One region of the Flexivirga sp. YIM B11880 genome, then DNA from elsewhere that is predicted to be linked to it. Evidence: riboswitches for the same ligand, from Rfam matches in the RefSeq annotation. Region 1 holds a riboswitch; each other region holds the start of a gene.
The links. Region 1 has a riboswitch for cobalamin ahead of ACN8HC_RS04935 (prenyltransferase/squalene oxidase repeat-containing protein). Riboswitches for the same ligand answer to the same signal wherever they lie in the genome.
Positions count from the first base shown of each region.

Region 2: linked by a shared signal. The riboswitch ahead of ACN8HC_RS09050 (hypothetical protein) and the one ahead of ACN8HC_RS04935 (prenyltransferase/squalene oxidase repeat-containing protein) in region 1 are both predicted to bind cobalamin.
Region 3: linked by a shared signal. The riboswitch ahead of ACN8HC_RS01560 (ribonucleoside-diphosphate reductase subunit alpha) and the one ahead of ACN8HC_RS04935 (prenyltransferase/squalene oxidase repeat-containing protein) in region 1 are both predicted to bind cobalamin.

Region 1 covers NZ_JBMAMH010000002.1:76,104-81,085, reverse strand. Annotated here, with positions in the region: gene rpsO (30S ribosomal protein S15) at 1-58, opposite strand, end outside; gene ACN8HC_RS04940 (MarR family winged helix-turn-helix transcriptional regulator) at 249-761, shown strand; gene ACN8HC_RS04935 (prenyltransferase/squalene oxidase repeat-containing protein) at 892-2,148, opposite strand; cobalamin riboswitch at 2,217-2,369, opposite strand; gene ndk (nucleoside-diphosphate kinase) at 2,340-2,762, opposite strand; gene ACN8HC_RS04925 (undecaprenyl-diphosphate phosphatase) at 2,812-3,747, opposite strand; gene ACN8HC_RS04920 (DUF4233 domain-containing protein) at 3,744-4,136, opposite strand; gene ACN8HC_RS04915 (bifunctional folylpolyglutamate synthase/dihydrofolate synthase) at 4,133-4,982, opposite strand, start outside.
Region 2 covers NZ_JBMAMH010000004.1:291,489-296,470, forward strand. Annotated here, with positions in the region: gene ACN8HC_RS09045 (energy-coupling factor transporter transmembrane component T) at 1-1,038, opposite strand, end outside; gene ACN8HC_RS09050 (hypothetical protein) at 1,035-1,979, opposite strand; cobalamin riboswitch at 2,056-2,203, opposite strand; gene ACN8HC_RS09055 (nucleoside/nucleotide kinase family protein) at 2,231-2,872, shown strand; gene ACN8HC_RS09060 (RNA polymerase sigma factor) at 3,116-3,649, shown strand; gene ACN8HC_RS09065 (hypothetical protein) at 3,642-4,478, shown strand; gene glpK (glycerol kinase GlpK) at 4,468-4,982, opposite strand, start outside.
Region 3 covers NZ_JBMAMH010000001.1:315,986-320,967, reverse strand. Annotated here, with positions in the region: gene ACN8HC_RS01560 (ribonucleoside-diphosphate reductase subunit alpha) at 1-2,561, opposite strand, end outside; cobalamin riboswitch at 2,695-2,924, opposite strand; tRNA gene ACN8HC_RS01555 (tRNA-Gly) at 3,200-3,270, opposite strand; gene dcd (dCTP deaminase) at 3,370-3,945, shown strand; gene ACN8HC_RS01545 (alpha/beta hydrolase family protein) at 3,945-4,595, shown strand; gene ACN8HC_RS01540 (ABC transporter ATP-binding protein) at 4,657-4,982, shown strand, end outside.

The DNA.
Region 1 (4,982 bases):
CCTCTTTGGTGCCGTATTCGGTCATGATCTGCGCCTTGGTGGCGGTGTCCAGAGGCATGAGTGGGCGATCTCCGTTCTTCGTGTGGTTGCGCGGTGCACCTGGGCATTTCCACCAGGGCGCTCTTGGTCCGCGGCCGGTTTCACGGCCTTGACAGGTTATCAGCCCGGGGCGTGCCGCCCCTAATCGACGCCGGCCCGGGCGAAACGCGGTGCGGACGCCGCCGACGGCATACGTTCTAATGTGCCTCATGGGCAAGTCTGGGAAGACCGAGCGGAGCCGCTACGAGACCGAGGTGGCGGCGTATGTCGCGGCCGGCGGCGACGAGCAGGTCCAGCGTGTCATCACCGCCGTCCACGGGCTGGCCCGGCGGCTGTCGCAGTGGTACACCCAGCAGTTGTCCGCCCTCGACCTCTCACCGGGCGAGTGGGCGGTCATCCGCTACCTGGCTGCCGAGGCGGACGACAACATCTCCACACCGTCCCAGCTGGCCGACGCCGCCGCGGTGGCGCCATCCTCGATGACGCACCGGCTGGACCGGATGGCCAAGCGCGGCTTGATCGAACGAACCCCGGACCAGCACAACCGCACGCGCATCCTGGTGCAGCTCACCCGCGACGGCTGGGAGATGTTCCGTCAGGTGATCCGACAGGGCGACATGGTCGAGTCCGACGTGCTCGCGCAGGTCCCGCAAGCCCAGCGCGCCAAGCTCGCCCAACTGCTCGAGCTGGCGATCGCCGGACTGGACGACGCACTGAAGTAACGCGCAGCGACTCGCGCGGCCTCCCTTTGCCGAGAGGCTCAGAAACACATCGAGAGGCTCAGATATCCGGTGCGATGCACCCGGATTTTCTGAGCCTCTCGGCGTTGTGTGAGCCTTTCGGCGTTGAGGGTCAGCGGTTCGAGCGGAGCCGGCGACGCAGGCCGGCACCGGCGAGTGCGGCGCCGCCGAGCAGCGCTGCTCCCGCGAGCAGCACCCGGCCGTTGCCGGGCTGCTGCGGGCCGTCGGTGATGATCGGCGGACCGGTGGTGGTCGACGTCGCGGTCGCCGTTGCCGTGGCCGTCGAGCTGTCGGTCGGCGTGGACGTCGGCGTGGAGGTCGGGCTGGCAGTCGCACAGGAGAGCGCAGGCGCCGTGGCGGCCCCGCCGGCCCTGATCGTCAGGTAAGGCTGCTGGGTGAACGCGAGCACCGCCTGTGTCGTCGCGCGGCGCTCCTGGTCGCTCACGGTGGCCTTGCCGCCCGCCGCCTTGACGGCGTCGAACGCCTTCCGGTCGAAGGCGAAACCACCGCGCAGGGCGCTCGGTGCCGAGCAGCCGAACTGCAGGCTCGCGACGAAGCTCTTGGCCTTCGCCGCCTCCGCGGACCTGCCCGCCACCGCGAACGCGACCGCCGCCAGTCCGGTGCTGTTCGCGTTGGCCGCTGCCTGCGCGGCCGGCTCGATGACACCACCGTCCGCCTGCTGCTTGCGGACGAGGAAGTTCACCGCCTTGGTCACTGCTGCCTGGTGCCCGCCCGCCGCGCTCAGCGCCTGCACGGCCAGCGACGTCGCGTCCGTGTCGCCGGTACACGAGCCGGTGAACGACATCCGGAACCCACCGTCGGAGCACTGCTGCTTGGCCAGGAAACCGACCGCGGCCGGGTCCGGCTGTCCGGCGCGCACGAGCCCGATCACCCCGAGCGACTGCCCGATCGCATTGGAGTAGTCGCCGTACGCCGACTTGTCCTTGAACTGCCCGCTGGGCTGCTGCAGGGACTTCAGCTGCTTGACGTAGCCGCTCGTCGGCAGGCCCTGCGCCTCGGCGAAGACGAGCAGCTTGGCGGTCGCACCGGCATACAGGTCCGTGCCGTAGGAGTTGTACGACGCGGCGTTCTTGGCGACGTATGCCGCGGCGCGCGCCGCCTCGTGCTGCCCGCTGTGCGCGGAGTCGAGGGCCAGGACACCGTCGATCGTCAGCCCGTAATCGGCGTAACCGCTGACCGTGAAGTGGTCTCCCCCGGCCGCCAGCTGGCTCGCGAGGAAATGACCCGCGGTGCCGGCGTCAGGAGTTGCGGCGTGCGCCGGCGCGGCCGTCACGAGACCGGTGAGCCCGGCACCGGCCAGGGTGAGAGCACCCGCGAGACCCGCACGGGTGAGGAGCGAAGCTGTCATTTGGTTTGCCTTCCACGAGATCACGCGGCCCGCAGAGGTCAACCGCCGACGTGCTCGCGGGGCCGCGACGAGCTCGTCGTCGGACGCCAGGTTTTCCGGCTCGCCGGACACGGATTCCGTGTGCGGCATACGGTTGCGGGTCAGCGCCGGATTTGCACCGGCTTTCCCTGTGGTTGCGTCCGAAGCGGAGCCTACCGGCAAAGCTCCGGGAACCAGATGCCGATCTCGCGTTCGGCGGATTCGGGCGAGTCCGAGCCGTGCACGATGTTCTGCTGCACGGCGAGACCCCAGTCCCGGCCCAGGTCGCCGCGGATGCTGCCGGGTGCCGCCGCGGTCGGGTCGGTGGCGCCGGCGAGCGCGCGGAAGCCCTCGATGACGCGCTCTCCGCTGACGACGGCGAAGACGGCCGGACCACCGGCCATGAAGTCCACGAGCGGCTGGTAGAACGGCTTGCCCTCGTGCTCGGCGTAGTGCTGCGCGAGCCGGTCGCGGTCGGCGGTCATGACCTGCAGCGTCTGGAGGGTGTACCCCTTGGCCTCGATCCGGCGCAGCACCTCACCGGTGAGGCCGCGTGCGTAGCCGTCGGGCTTGACGATGACGAGGGTGCGTTCCATGACGCACATTCAATCGGACGGCTCGTATGACGCCTCGCCCGGGCGTGGCCTAGGCCGCGATCTTGCCCATGACGAGCATGCCGAAGAGGAAGACCGCGAGCGCGATCCGGTAGTAGACGAACGGCCGGAAGTTGTGGGTGGAGATGTACCGCATGAACCAGGCGATCACGGCGTACCCGATGCCGAAGGCGAGCAGGGTGGCGACGGCGGTCTGACCCCACCCGTCACCGTCGCTCCCGTGCAGGTCCTTCAGTTCGAAGAGCCCGGACAGGACGACGGCGGGTATGGCGAGCAGGAACGAGTAGCGGGCGGCAGCGCTGCGTGTGTAGCCCATGAACAGACCACCGGAAATCGTTCCGCCGGAACGGGACACGCCGGGGATCAGGGCAAGCGCCTGCCATAGACCGAAGCGGATGCCGTCCTTGGCGTCCAGGTCCTCGAGAGTCTTGCCGTGCTGTTCCACGGGGGTGAGCTCACCCGTCCCGTCGATCGCGTCGTTCACCGCGTCACCGGGGGCGGCACCGACCGGCACGGACACGTGCCGCGAGGAGGACGACCGAGTCTTCACATCGGCCGTCGCGTCGGCGACCGCGATGACGATCGCGAAAACGAGCAGCATGCTGGCGGTGACCCACAGGTTGCGCAGCGGGCCTTCGATGAAACCCTTGAAGACCAGCCCGAGGACGCCGATCGGGATGGTGCCCACGATGACCAGCCACCCCATCCGGGCGTCCGGCTCGGAGCGTGGCACCTTCCCCGCCACGGACAGGCCCCACTGCTTGATGATCCGCACGATGTCGCGCCAGAAGTAGACGATGACGGCGGACTCGGTCCCCAACTGGTTCACGGCGGTGAAGGCGGAGCCGCCGCCGTCGTTGCCCCAAAAGAGCCGGCCGACGATGAGTTGGTGCGCCGAGGAAGAGACCGGCAGGAACTCGGTCAGCCCCTGCACGATCCCCAACACGATTGCTTCGAGCCAGGTCATTCTCCGGATATCTCCTCGTGACGGGCGGTCAAGGCGTCCATCTTTCGGCCCTGGACCAGGGCCGTGACCCAGAGTGCCAGGAACATCAGGCCGACGACGAACATCATCGGCAACACGAAGCCCGCGAGCAGGGTCGCGATCTCGACGATCCAGCCGAGCGTGACACCCCAGGGGCGGCGCAGCGTGCCGGCAGCGACGGTGCACAGGACCGCCAGCACCAGCCCGACCACCAGGTATGACGTGTGGGCGTCGTCGTGCTGGGCGTTGGCGATCGCCCAGGCGACGAGAGCACCGAGGAACACCGCGACGGTCTGCGAGCCGACGACGATGCCGGCGAAGCGGCGGGTCATACGCTCGCCGACGCCGTGGACCAGGACGTTCCCGATCACGTTTCAGTGACCCCGAGCAGGGCACGCACGTCGGCCGCCGTGGTGATCGAACCGGTGGCCAGCACACCGCCCGACACGCCGCCCTCGTCGGCGAGTTCGGCAGCACGGTCGATGCCGTCCGCGAGATTGGGCACGACATCGACCCGGTCCTCACCGAAGAGGCCCACCGCGATCTCGCCGAGGTCCTCCGGGCGCATGCTGCGGTGCGAGGAATTGCGAGTGACCACAACGTGGTCCAGCACCGGCTCGAGCGTGGACAGCATGTCCTCCGCGTCCTTGTCGGCGAAGATGGCCAGCACGCCGATCAGCCGGCTGAAGGTGAAGGAGTCGTTCAGCGCGTCCCGCAGCGCGCGCACGCCGGCTGCGTTGTGAGCGGCGTCGACGAGCACGGTCGGTGAACGCCGCACGATCTCCAGCCGTCCCGGCGAGTCGAGGTCGGCGAGCGCCGCACGCAGCAGCTCGATGTCGAGAGAACGCTCCCCTCCCCCGAGAAACGCCTCGGCGGCGGCGACCGCCGTCGCGACGTTGTGCGCCTGGTGTGCGCCGAAGAGCGGCACGTAGAGCTCGGGGTAGACCGCCGCAAGCCCTTGAACGGTCAGTTGCTGCCCGCCGACCGCCTGGTCGCGCTCGAGCACCTCGAAGTCGACGGTTTCGCGCCGCGCCGTGCCGCCGACCTCGGCGACCCGCTCTGCGATCAGCTGGTCGACGCCCGGCTGCTGCTCCCCCACGACGGTGATCGACCCCGGTTTGATGATGCCGCGCTTCTCCAGCGTGATCTCCTCGACCGTGGACCCGAGCAGCCGCGTGTGGTCCAGCGAGACCGGGGTGATGACCGCAACCGCGCCG
Region 2 (4,982 bases), on a different contig from region 1:
GAGCAGCCCGATCACGGCCGCCACCAGCGGCAGCAGGTCCACGACCGGCCACTGCGCCGGCGACGTGACGACGCTCAGGTGCGCCGGAGCGATGCGCGTCGCGAGCACCATCAGCACGCCGGCTGCCAGTCCACTGGCGGCCACTCCGTACGCGGTGCGGTCGAAGGGCTCGACCCGATAGCGCGTGACGGTGCGCTCTCGGGAGGAGACGGCCAGCCCGGCCGTCGCCAACGCGAACCCGACACCGAACGCCGGCCACCGGACAACGCCTGGTGCGCGCTCGTCGAGCACCCCGAAGACGCCGATGCACAGTGCGATGAGCCCGACCACCGTCATCAGCGCAACCACGCGACGTGTCCGCACCGGCGCCGGTCCGCGGCGGCCGTAACCGCGCGAGTCCATGGCCGCAGCCAGCAGCAGGGACCGGTCGAGCGCATCGGCGAGCACGGGCACGATCATCCGCCGCACGAGGTGCCACCGACCCCCGCGGGCCGGCCGCAACCGTTGTGCGCGGTGCACCCGACCGATGCTCTCGGCCAGCTGCGGGAAGACCGAGACCGAGACGACCACGACGGTGCCGATGTCGTAGAGGCTGATCGGCACCACCTTGAGCAGCCGCTTCGGGTTGGCCAGCGAGTTGGCCGCACCGACACAGACGACCATGGCCGCGAGATGCAGCCCGTCATACAGCCCGTCGAGCAGATCCGACAGATGGACGGGGCCGAGCAGGGTGACGCCAGCAGCCCACTGTGGCAACGGGATTCGAGGGAGGTCGAGCAGCACCGGACCGCCACCGCCCGCGCCAAGGAAGCACCGGAACAGCACGCGCACCACGACGATGAACGCTCCGAGGAGGAGATACACCCGCAACGAGCGCGCCCACGGTGCGTTGCCGCGCCGCAGCACGACGACGAAGCACGACACGCCGACCAGCAAGAGCAGCAGCAACGGGTTGGTGGTGAACGAGGCCGCCACCGCCAGACCGATCGCCCACAACCACCAGGCGACCGGGTGGACGGGAGCCGGCAGCCGGTTCACCCGAGGTGGCGCCGTCGAATGACCGACACCACGGCCCCGCCGATCGCCAGCGCGGCGAGCACGCCGCCGCCCACGACTGTCGTGGCGTTGACGCCCGACGACGTGCTGGCTTGCTTGATGAGCTTGTCGCTGTTGGCGACCGGCGGTTCGCCCGCCGCGACTGCCGCGCCGCTGGAGGTCGACGAACTCGAGGAGGTGGACGATGCCGAAGCGGTCGTGCGGTGCGTCTTCTTCGCCGGGTGATGGCTCGTCGGGCGCGTGCTCGACGTCCTCGCGGGTGCGGTGGACGACGGACGCGCGGCGCGGGTCGGCCGGCGGGTCCTCGTCGGATGGGTCGGCGCGGGCGCGGTCGTGGTCGTATGACGAGGCGGCGCCGGCGCGGTCGTCGTGCTCGTGGGCCGGGGGGCGGTGACCGGTCGAGTCGGTGTGGCGCGCGGCACCGAGTTGCTGCCCTCGTTGAACGACCAGCCCTCGAAACCACCCGGAATGACGTGGCTGGAGGAGACACCCTCGCTGCTGACCGACCACGATCCGCCGTTCGCGGCCTTCGAGTAGCTCCAGTAGGCGTTCGCCGGGGGCGTGTTGACGCACTGCTCGTGATAACCGTTCGGCAGCGTCGTGGTTGCGGACGGCTGGCCGTAGAGCCGGCAGACGAACGCCAGCCCATAACGCTGTGTGCCCTGGATCGGGATCCCGGCCGCCTGCAACGCCTGCAGACCCGTCGCGCCGCTGCCGACCGGCGAGCACCGGATCGCAACACCGCCGCCGAGCGGCCCGAAGTCGACCACCACCGTCACCCCGGCGCTGCTCGTGCAGTAGCCGTTGTGTGCCGAGGCGGCTCGTGCGGGTGCAGCGGACCCGGCATACGCGAGGCTCGTCGCCGAGGTCGCGAGCGCAACGGCAGCGGCCGAGCGCAGCAGGCGGCGGGAGGCGGCGGGCATGATCGGTGCGTCCTTTCGCGCCGCGGGGGTCCACGCGCGACACGAGATCGCCCGCGACTGCAGTCCGCGGCAGTCGGTTCCGGTGACGGGTGGCGCAGGTATTCCGGCTCACGACCTGGGTCGTTCACGGCTGCGGGTCAGCGCCGGAGTCACACCGGCTTCCCCTGCTCGCACCTGGACGCTCGCCTGAGCGTCAGTCCAAAACGGTAGCACCGCTTGTTTATTGCCACGGAATGCCGCACAGTCCTGACGTGACCACCATCCGAGAACTCGATCTCACCCAGGCAGTGCGGGCGCTGGCGAAACTCGCCGCCGGCACGGACCGGGCGATCGTCGGGATCACCGGAGCACCGGGGGCGGGCAAGTCGACGGCCGCGAAGACGCTGGCGCGCCGGTGCACGGCGCACGGCATACCGACCGTGGTCGTGCCGATGGACGGCTTTCACCTCGCCCAGGCGGTGCTCGACGCGCGGGGCTGGGCCGCTGACAAGGGCGCGCCGCACACCTTCGACGCCGCGGGTTACGTCGCGCTGATCGAACGGATCCGCAAGGAACGTGACCGGTCGGTCTGGGCGCCGACGTTCGAGCGTCTGCTGGAGGACCCGGTCGCCGGGTCGATCGAGGTCGCACCCGAGACCCGGCTGGTGATCACGGAGGGCAACTACCTGTTGACCCCGGAGGAGCCGTGGTCGGAGCTCAGCGGGCTGCTCGACACGATCTGGTATGTCGACACGCCGGACCAGCTGCGGGTCGACTGGCTGATCGCCCGCCGGCGGAGGTATGGCGCGTCCATGCAGGAGGCGACCGATCTGGCCCTCGGCTCCGACGAGCGCAACGCCGAGCTGATCCGCAGCACCCGGGACCGGGCGGACGCGTTCCTGCGGGTGGCGTGAGCCCCGTCATACCAGCTGTTCGCGCGCAACCTCCGCGCCCGCCGTGCGTCTTCCCAGCATGAGGTGCGACGCCGTGACGGCAGGACGAGGGGCGACCGCCCCGTCCCCGCTCGGCGTTACCGATCGGAACGATCACTGGTTAAGGTCTGAGCGAGGGGCCGGGACGTCATGACAGTGAGCGCACCGGCGATGTATGCCGAGAGGCCGTATCGCGTGGGAGGTCGGGTCCGTGACCGTGGATCTGTGCTTCCGCGCGACGCGATGACCGGCGGAGACTCGGTCGACCTGGCCGAGCTCTACCGCACCCATCACCTGCAGATGGTCCGGCTCGCCCGGTTGCTCGTCGACGACCTGGCGAGCGCCGAGGACGTGGTGCAGGAAGCGTTCCTCGGCATGCATCGCAACCGGGCCGCGCTGCGTGACTCCGGTGCGGCCGTCGGCTACCTGCGGCAAGCGGTCGTCAACCAGTCCCGTTCGATGCTGCGCCGGCGGCGCACCGTGCGCGCGCACCTGAAGGTGGCCGAACCGGAGATCGCGCCACCGGCCGACAGCGACGTGCTGCTGGCCGAGGAGCATCGGCAGGTCCTGCGTGCGGTCGACCAGCTGCCACCGCGGCAGCGCGAGGTGCTCGTGCTGCGCTACTGGTCCGAGCTCTCCGAGGCGGAGATCGCCACCGCGCTCGGGATCAGCAAGGGGACCGTGAAATCACAAGCGAGCCGGGCGATGGCCGCCCTCGCCCGCATCATGCAGGAGGAAGGAGGCGCCCCCGATGAGTGAGCCGGACAACCACGACGACCTGGAGCGCCGCCTGCGCGAGGCGTTCGCCGCCCGGGCCGAGCAGATCGAGCAGCACGACCTCGACCTGGACCGGGAGCATTCCGTCGCCGCGCTGCTGCAGTCGCCCTCCGGGCCGAGCCGGACCCGGAGGATCTTCACCGGTGCGGGCATGCTGGCAGCTGCGGCAGCCGTGGCCGGCGTGGTCACGCTCGCCATTCATCCGTCGGACCGGCACCAGCCGACCAACGCGCTGCGTCCGGCGACGGCCAGCTCGGCAACCACGACGATCGGCATCGGGCCGACGCCCGCGCGCGCGGTGACCAGCACCGCGAGCAAGGCGTCACAGCACGTGGCTCGCCCGTCCGGGCAGCTGAGCTCCCCCTCCCGACAGCTCACCCCGACCACGACCGCACCGAGCACGAACACGCCGAGGACCGCAACCGGGCACGGCGTGCCGTCCAGTTCCAGCAGCTCGACCACGACGACGCCGCAGCTTCCCCCGACGATGCCGCCGGGTCTGCCGCAGAGCGGCGTGCTCGGCGACGGTGAATACACCGGACCCGTGCCGCTCGCCGACACGGGCAACGGCACCCGGATGCTGCCGATGCCGGACGGCACGAAGTGGGAAGTCACCTCCCGGGCGGACCGGTCGCTGACGATCCGGCTCACCTACCTGTCCACGGACATCGACGCGTTCTGGCGCGCGACCCTCCCGGCGCAGGGCTGGAAGGCGGACGCGCAGTTCGAGACGAGCGGGTGGAGCTTCCCCGGCACGGCGTATGCCGTGAGCGCGATCAACGACAAGGGCTCCTTCACCGTCAGCTGGTGACACCCGCCGGCGGCCAGGACCGGTCGTCCAGGGTGCGGGAGATCGCCGCCCGCCAGGCGGCGCGCTGCGTCTCGCGCCGTTCCGTGCTGAGCCGCGGATCCCACTGGCCGGCACGGTGCCAGTTGCGGCGCAGCACCTTCACATCGGACCAGTAGCCCACGGCGAGGCCGGCCAGATAGGCGGCGCCGAGGCTCACGGTCTCACTGGTCGTGGGTCGCACCACGGAGACGTCGAGCACGTCCGCGACCATCTGCATCATCAGGTGGTTGGACGTCATACCGCCGTCGACGCGCAGCGACTTCAGCGGCACCCCGGCGTCCGCGGTCATGGCCTCGACGACATCGCTGGTCTGCCAGGCGCACGACTCGAGCACCGCCCGGGCGAGGTGCCCGGCGGTCACGAAACTGGTCAGCCCGGAGATGAGGCCACGGGCACCGGACGACCAGTACGGCGAGAAGAGCCCGGTGAATGCGGGCACCACCACGCAGCCGCCGCTGTCGTCCA
Region 3 (4,982 bases), on a different contig from region 1:
TGGGGGTCGGTAGGGCAAGTGAAGCCTTCGGCGAAGACGACTTCCGGGTCGGCGGTTGGCGACGGCTGCACGGCAGGTGCTTCGACCGGCGCTGGGGCGGGTTTGCGCGCAAACCCGAATCCACTTCCGGCTCGGCCGCTCTCGACCGCCTTGTTCACCTTGACCGTCGACTGTTCGGCTCGGTGGCGCGGCTTCATGTGCAGGTAGTAGGTCGTCTTGACGCCCTTGCGCCAGGCATCGACATACAGGTCGCTCATGCCGCCGATGTCGCGTGACTCCAGGTAGATGTTGCGGCTGATGGCCTGGTCGATCCACTTCTGCGCCCGCGAGGCAACGGTCAGGTATGCCGCCGGCGGCAGCTGGAAGGAGGTCTGGAACACCTCCAGCAGGTCTTCCGGCACACCGGGCACGACCGACAGGTCACCACGCGAGCGCAGCAGGTCCTCGCGCACCGTGTCCCAGATGCCGCGCTCCTGCAGCGCAGCTACCAGGTTGCGGTTGACCTCCAGGAATTTCCCTGATGACGTCGTGCGCGAGAACAGTTGAGAGAACTGCGGATCCAGGCCCGGTGTGGTACCTGCGACAAGACCGATGGATGCGGTCGGGGCGATCGCCATGAGGGTCGCATTGCGCACCCCGGCCGTGACGCGCGCGCGCAGTGCGTCCCAGTCCATCCGGCTGGTGCGCGGGACATCGACCTGAACCCCGCGGCGCTGCTCCAGCACCTCGAGGGTGTCGATCGGGACGAGCCCACGGGACCAGCCGGATCCCTCGAAGTTGGGGTACGCGCCACGTTCCTGAGCCAGATCGCACGACTCGTCGATCGCGTGCCAGCTGATGAACTCGGCCAACCGGTCGATGAGGTCCGCCGCTTCATCGGACGCGTACGACAGTCCGAGCCTCTCCACCACGTCGGTGAAGCCCATGAAGCCCAGCCCGATTGCGCGATTCCGATCATTGGAGTGCTCCGACTCCGGCACCGACGAGCGGGTGATGTCGATGAGGTTGTCCAGCTGCCGCACGGCCAGCCGGGTCGACTCGGCGAGCCGGTCCCAATCCCAGTCCCACTCTTGGCCACACTCATCCTCGACAGCCCGGGGTCCCCGCGAAGTATCGACGGAGGAGCGCAGCGGGGGAGTCGAACTTCGTGGGGTGGGCGCCAGATGCCGAGAGAGATTGATCGAGGCCAGATTGCAGACGGAAACGTTGTCCCGGTCCTGCGGGAGGGTGATCTCGGTGCACAGGTTGGACAGGTGAATGGTGCCGGTGTTGTCGTTGAGCGCCCGCTGGTTGATCGTGTCCTTCCAGGTGAGCCATGGGTGCGAGGTGGTCTGCAGCGAGACGAGGATCGACTTCCACTGCGCACGAGCGCGGATCTTCTTGAAGGAGCGCAGCTTTCCAGCCTCGGCGAGGGCGGCATACTCCCGGTAGCGGCGGGAGAAGTCGTCGCCGACCAGCTCCACCAGGTCCGGCGTTTCGAGCGGGTCGAAGAGATACCACTCGTCATCCGCGACGACCCGCTTCATGAACTCGTCGGACAACCACACGGCGGTGTTCGCCGTACGCGTGCGCCGGTAGGGGTCGCCGGCGTTCTGCCGCAGGTCGATGAACTGCGGGAAGTCCAGGTGCCAGTTCTCCATGTAGAAGCACAGCGCTCCGAACTTCTTCCCGCCCCGCGACACGGCCCGCAGGATCGAGTCGATGGTGTGCATGAACGGAATCGGACCGGTCGAGGAGGTGTGGTTGCTGCGGATCGGACTGCCTTCTGAGCGCAGCTTCGACACCGAAAGGCCGATGCCGCCGGTTCCTTTGGTCAACCACATGACGTCCCGCATCGACTTGGCGATGTGCTCGATGTCGTCGTCCATCTGCATCACGAAGCAGTTGGACAGCTGCGGCGTGGTGGTGCCGGCATTGACCAGCGTGGAGCCGGCTGCCAGATAGTCGAGGGACGCCATCTTCCGGTAGAAGCGGATCGCCGCCTGGGTGGGGTCCTTCTCGTTGACCGACATACCCATGGCCACGCGCATCCAGAAGTAGGCCGGCACCTCCAGCGGCCGGCGGTCGGAATCCGTTGCCATGTAACGGTTCTTGAGGGTGACGATGCCGATGTACCGCAGTCCGTCGTCCAGGTGGTGGTCGAGTGCCGCGGCGAGCTGCTCGAGGTTGAAGGCGGACGCCAGCCGCGGGTCGAAGAGCCCGTCCTCGACCGCCTCGCGGACGTAGCCGGGGAACCGCGCCTGGTGCAGCAGAGCGAGCTCGGACCGGGTCTCGAAGTCGCCGAGCACCTTCTTGTAGATGGTCTTCAGCAGCAGCCGGGACGCGATGACGTCGAAGTCCGGGTCGTCCTTGACGTTCTGCACGGCCACCGAGATCGCGGCCTCGTCGAGTTGTTCGGTGGTGATGCCGTCGAAGAGTGTGATCGCCAGTTCCGAGGCGATCTGCATGGTCATCGCCATGGCGTTCGGCAGGCCGTCTGCGGCTCGCTCGATCGCCCGGTTGATGCGGTCTGCGTCATACGGCTCGCGTGAACCGTCGCGCTTGGTGACATGTATGGCCACGTGCGGTGTCTCCCGTTCTCCCTCACTGTGGCCCGGCGAGGAAGACGGCGAGCGGGCAGCAGACGCGCTGAGGCTCGCTGCCGCTCGTTCGTCAGCCCTTCCCGCGCGGGCTGCGGTCGGTCCCGGCCGCGGGTGCGCGGTCGGGGCAGTGGCAGGTCTTCGGACTCGTGACTCCGTGCGCGGCCGCGCACACCTACCGGTCGTCGCTTCCCAGGTGTCCAACCCAGTGCTGTTGACGACTTTCGTCCTCACTCACCGCTGCGGGGGCAGTGCCGGACTCTCACCGGCTTCCCTCTTGCCTCGAATCACTCGGTATGCCGCAAAACGGCGGCCGCGTGAGTCGAACCAGCTGCGAGAGACACACTATCTAGTGGTAGCCAGTTTGCCAAGGCCCAACATGATGTAGTTGCATGCCCGTAATTACGGCGATGTCAAATCCGCGGAACGGCGCGGAGCAGAAATGGCGAGGCAGCCAGGCGTGGTGGCTCAAGGGGCGTGTCGCGGCCGCCGAGAGACAACCCTGGGATGTCTCTCGGTGCGGATGTTGTCGGCTCGGCGAGAGCGCGCGGCGTGGTGCCAGGAGAAGGCACGTGGGGAGGGGCGGCTGCCGGGGTGTGAACGAGAAGAAAACTCCGAAGAGCGAGTGACGAGAATCGAACTCGCGTATTCAGCTTGGGAAGCTGATGTTCTACCATTGAACTACACTCGCGTGTCCCGAATGATCGCCAAGGCGCTCGCTCGGACCGGCAGGAGTCTAACCCACGAAGGCTCGCCACAACGCAACTGCCCGCCCGGTAGCGTGACCACCGTGCTGCTCTCCGACCGCGACATCCGCGCCCAGATCGACGCCGGACGTGTCCGCCTCGACCCCTATGACGAGGCGATGATCCAGCCGTCGAGCATCGACATCCGGCTCGACCGATACTTCCGGCTCTTCGACAACCACAAGTACCCCTTCATCGACCCCTCCGCCGAACAGGACGAGCTGACCCGGCTCATCGAGACCGAGGCCGGCGAGCCGTTCGTGCTGCATCCGGGGGAGTTCGTGCTCGGCTCGACCTACGAACAGGTGACGCTGCCCGACGACGTCGCCGCGCGGGTCGAGGGGAAGTCGAGCCTGGGCCGGCTCGGTCTGCTGACTCACGCCACGGCCGGCTTCGTCGACCCCGGGTTCTCCGGTCACGTGACGCTGGAGTTGTCCAACGTCGCAACGCTGCCGATCAAGTTGTGGCCGGGCATGAAGATCGGTCAGCTGTGCTTCTTCCAGCTCAGCAGTCCTTCGGAAAGTCCATACGGCAGTGCTAAATACGGGTCCCACTATCAGGGTCAGCGAGGTCCCACCGCGAGCCGCTCATACGTGAACTTCCACCGCAGCCAGGTGTGATGGATCGCTTCGAGGCCGGCCCGTCGCACGAGGGGGCGCACCCGTTCCTGACCCTGCCCGACGGCCGGCGCCGGCCGGAAGCGGTGGCGCTGCTACTGCACGGCGGCGCCGAGCACGGACTGGAGCGGACCAGCAAGTACGCCCCGCCGATCCTGCGGATGCTCGCGGTCGGCCGCAGCATCGAGCGGGGCCTGCGCGGCCGGGTCGCCGTCGCCACGCTCCGGGACGCGGTGCGCGGCTACAACGACGAGCGACGTTCGCCTGTCGTCGACGCGCAATGGGCTCTCCGGCGGCTGCGCGATCTCTACCCGCAGGCTCCACTCGCGCTGGTCGGTCACTCGATGGGTGGCCGGGTCTCGCTCGAAGTGGCCGGCACCGACGGCGTCGTCGCCATCGTCGGCCTGGCCCCCTGGATCCCGCGGGAGTATGACGTCGCGCCGTTCGTCACCCGGCATACTTTGCTTCTGCACGGCAGCAAGGACACCGTCACCGACCCACGGAAGAGTGCCGCGCTCGTGCGGCGAATCGGCGATGCCGGCGGTGACGCCCGCAGCGTGCAGCTGACCGACTGGCACGCCATGCTGTTGCGGGCGCCCGCCTGGCATCGCCATACCACCGACTTCCTGGCCGAGACTCTGCTGGACCATTGACCTCGCCACCTGGGCGTTTTCGGTGTGAACATGTCGGTGGTCCTTGTTACGTTGGGTGACCATGATCCGCTTCGAGCAGGTGGTCAAGACCTATGCCGGCGGAGAGACGGCTGTCGACGATCTCTCCTTCGAGGCACCGACCGGCCAGATCACCGTGCTGGTCGGGCCGTCGGGCTGCGGCAAGACGACGTCGTTGCGGATGATCAACCGGATGATCGAGCCCACGAGCGGGCACATCTTCATCGACGACCAGGACGTCCAGTCGGTCAATGCTGCACGCTTGCGTCGCGGCATCGGCTACGTCATCCAGCACGCCGGCCTGTTCCCCAACAAGCGAGTGGTCGACAACGTCGCCACGGTCCCGATCTTGCTCGGCACGCCGAAACA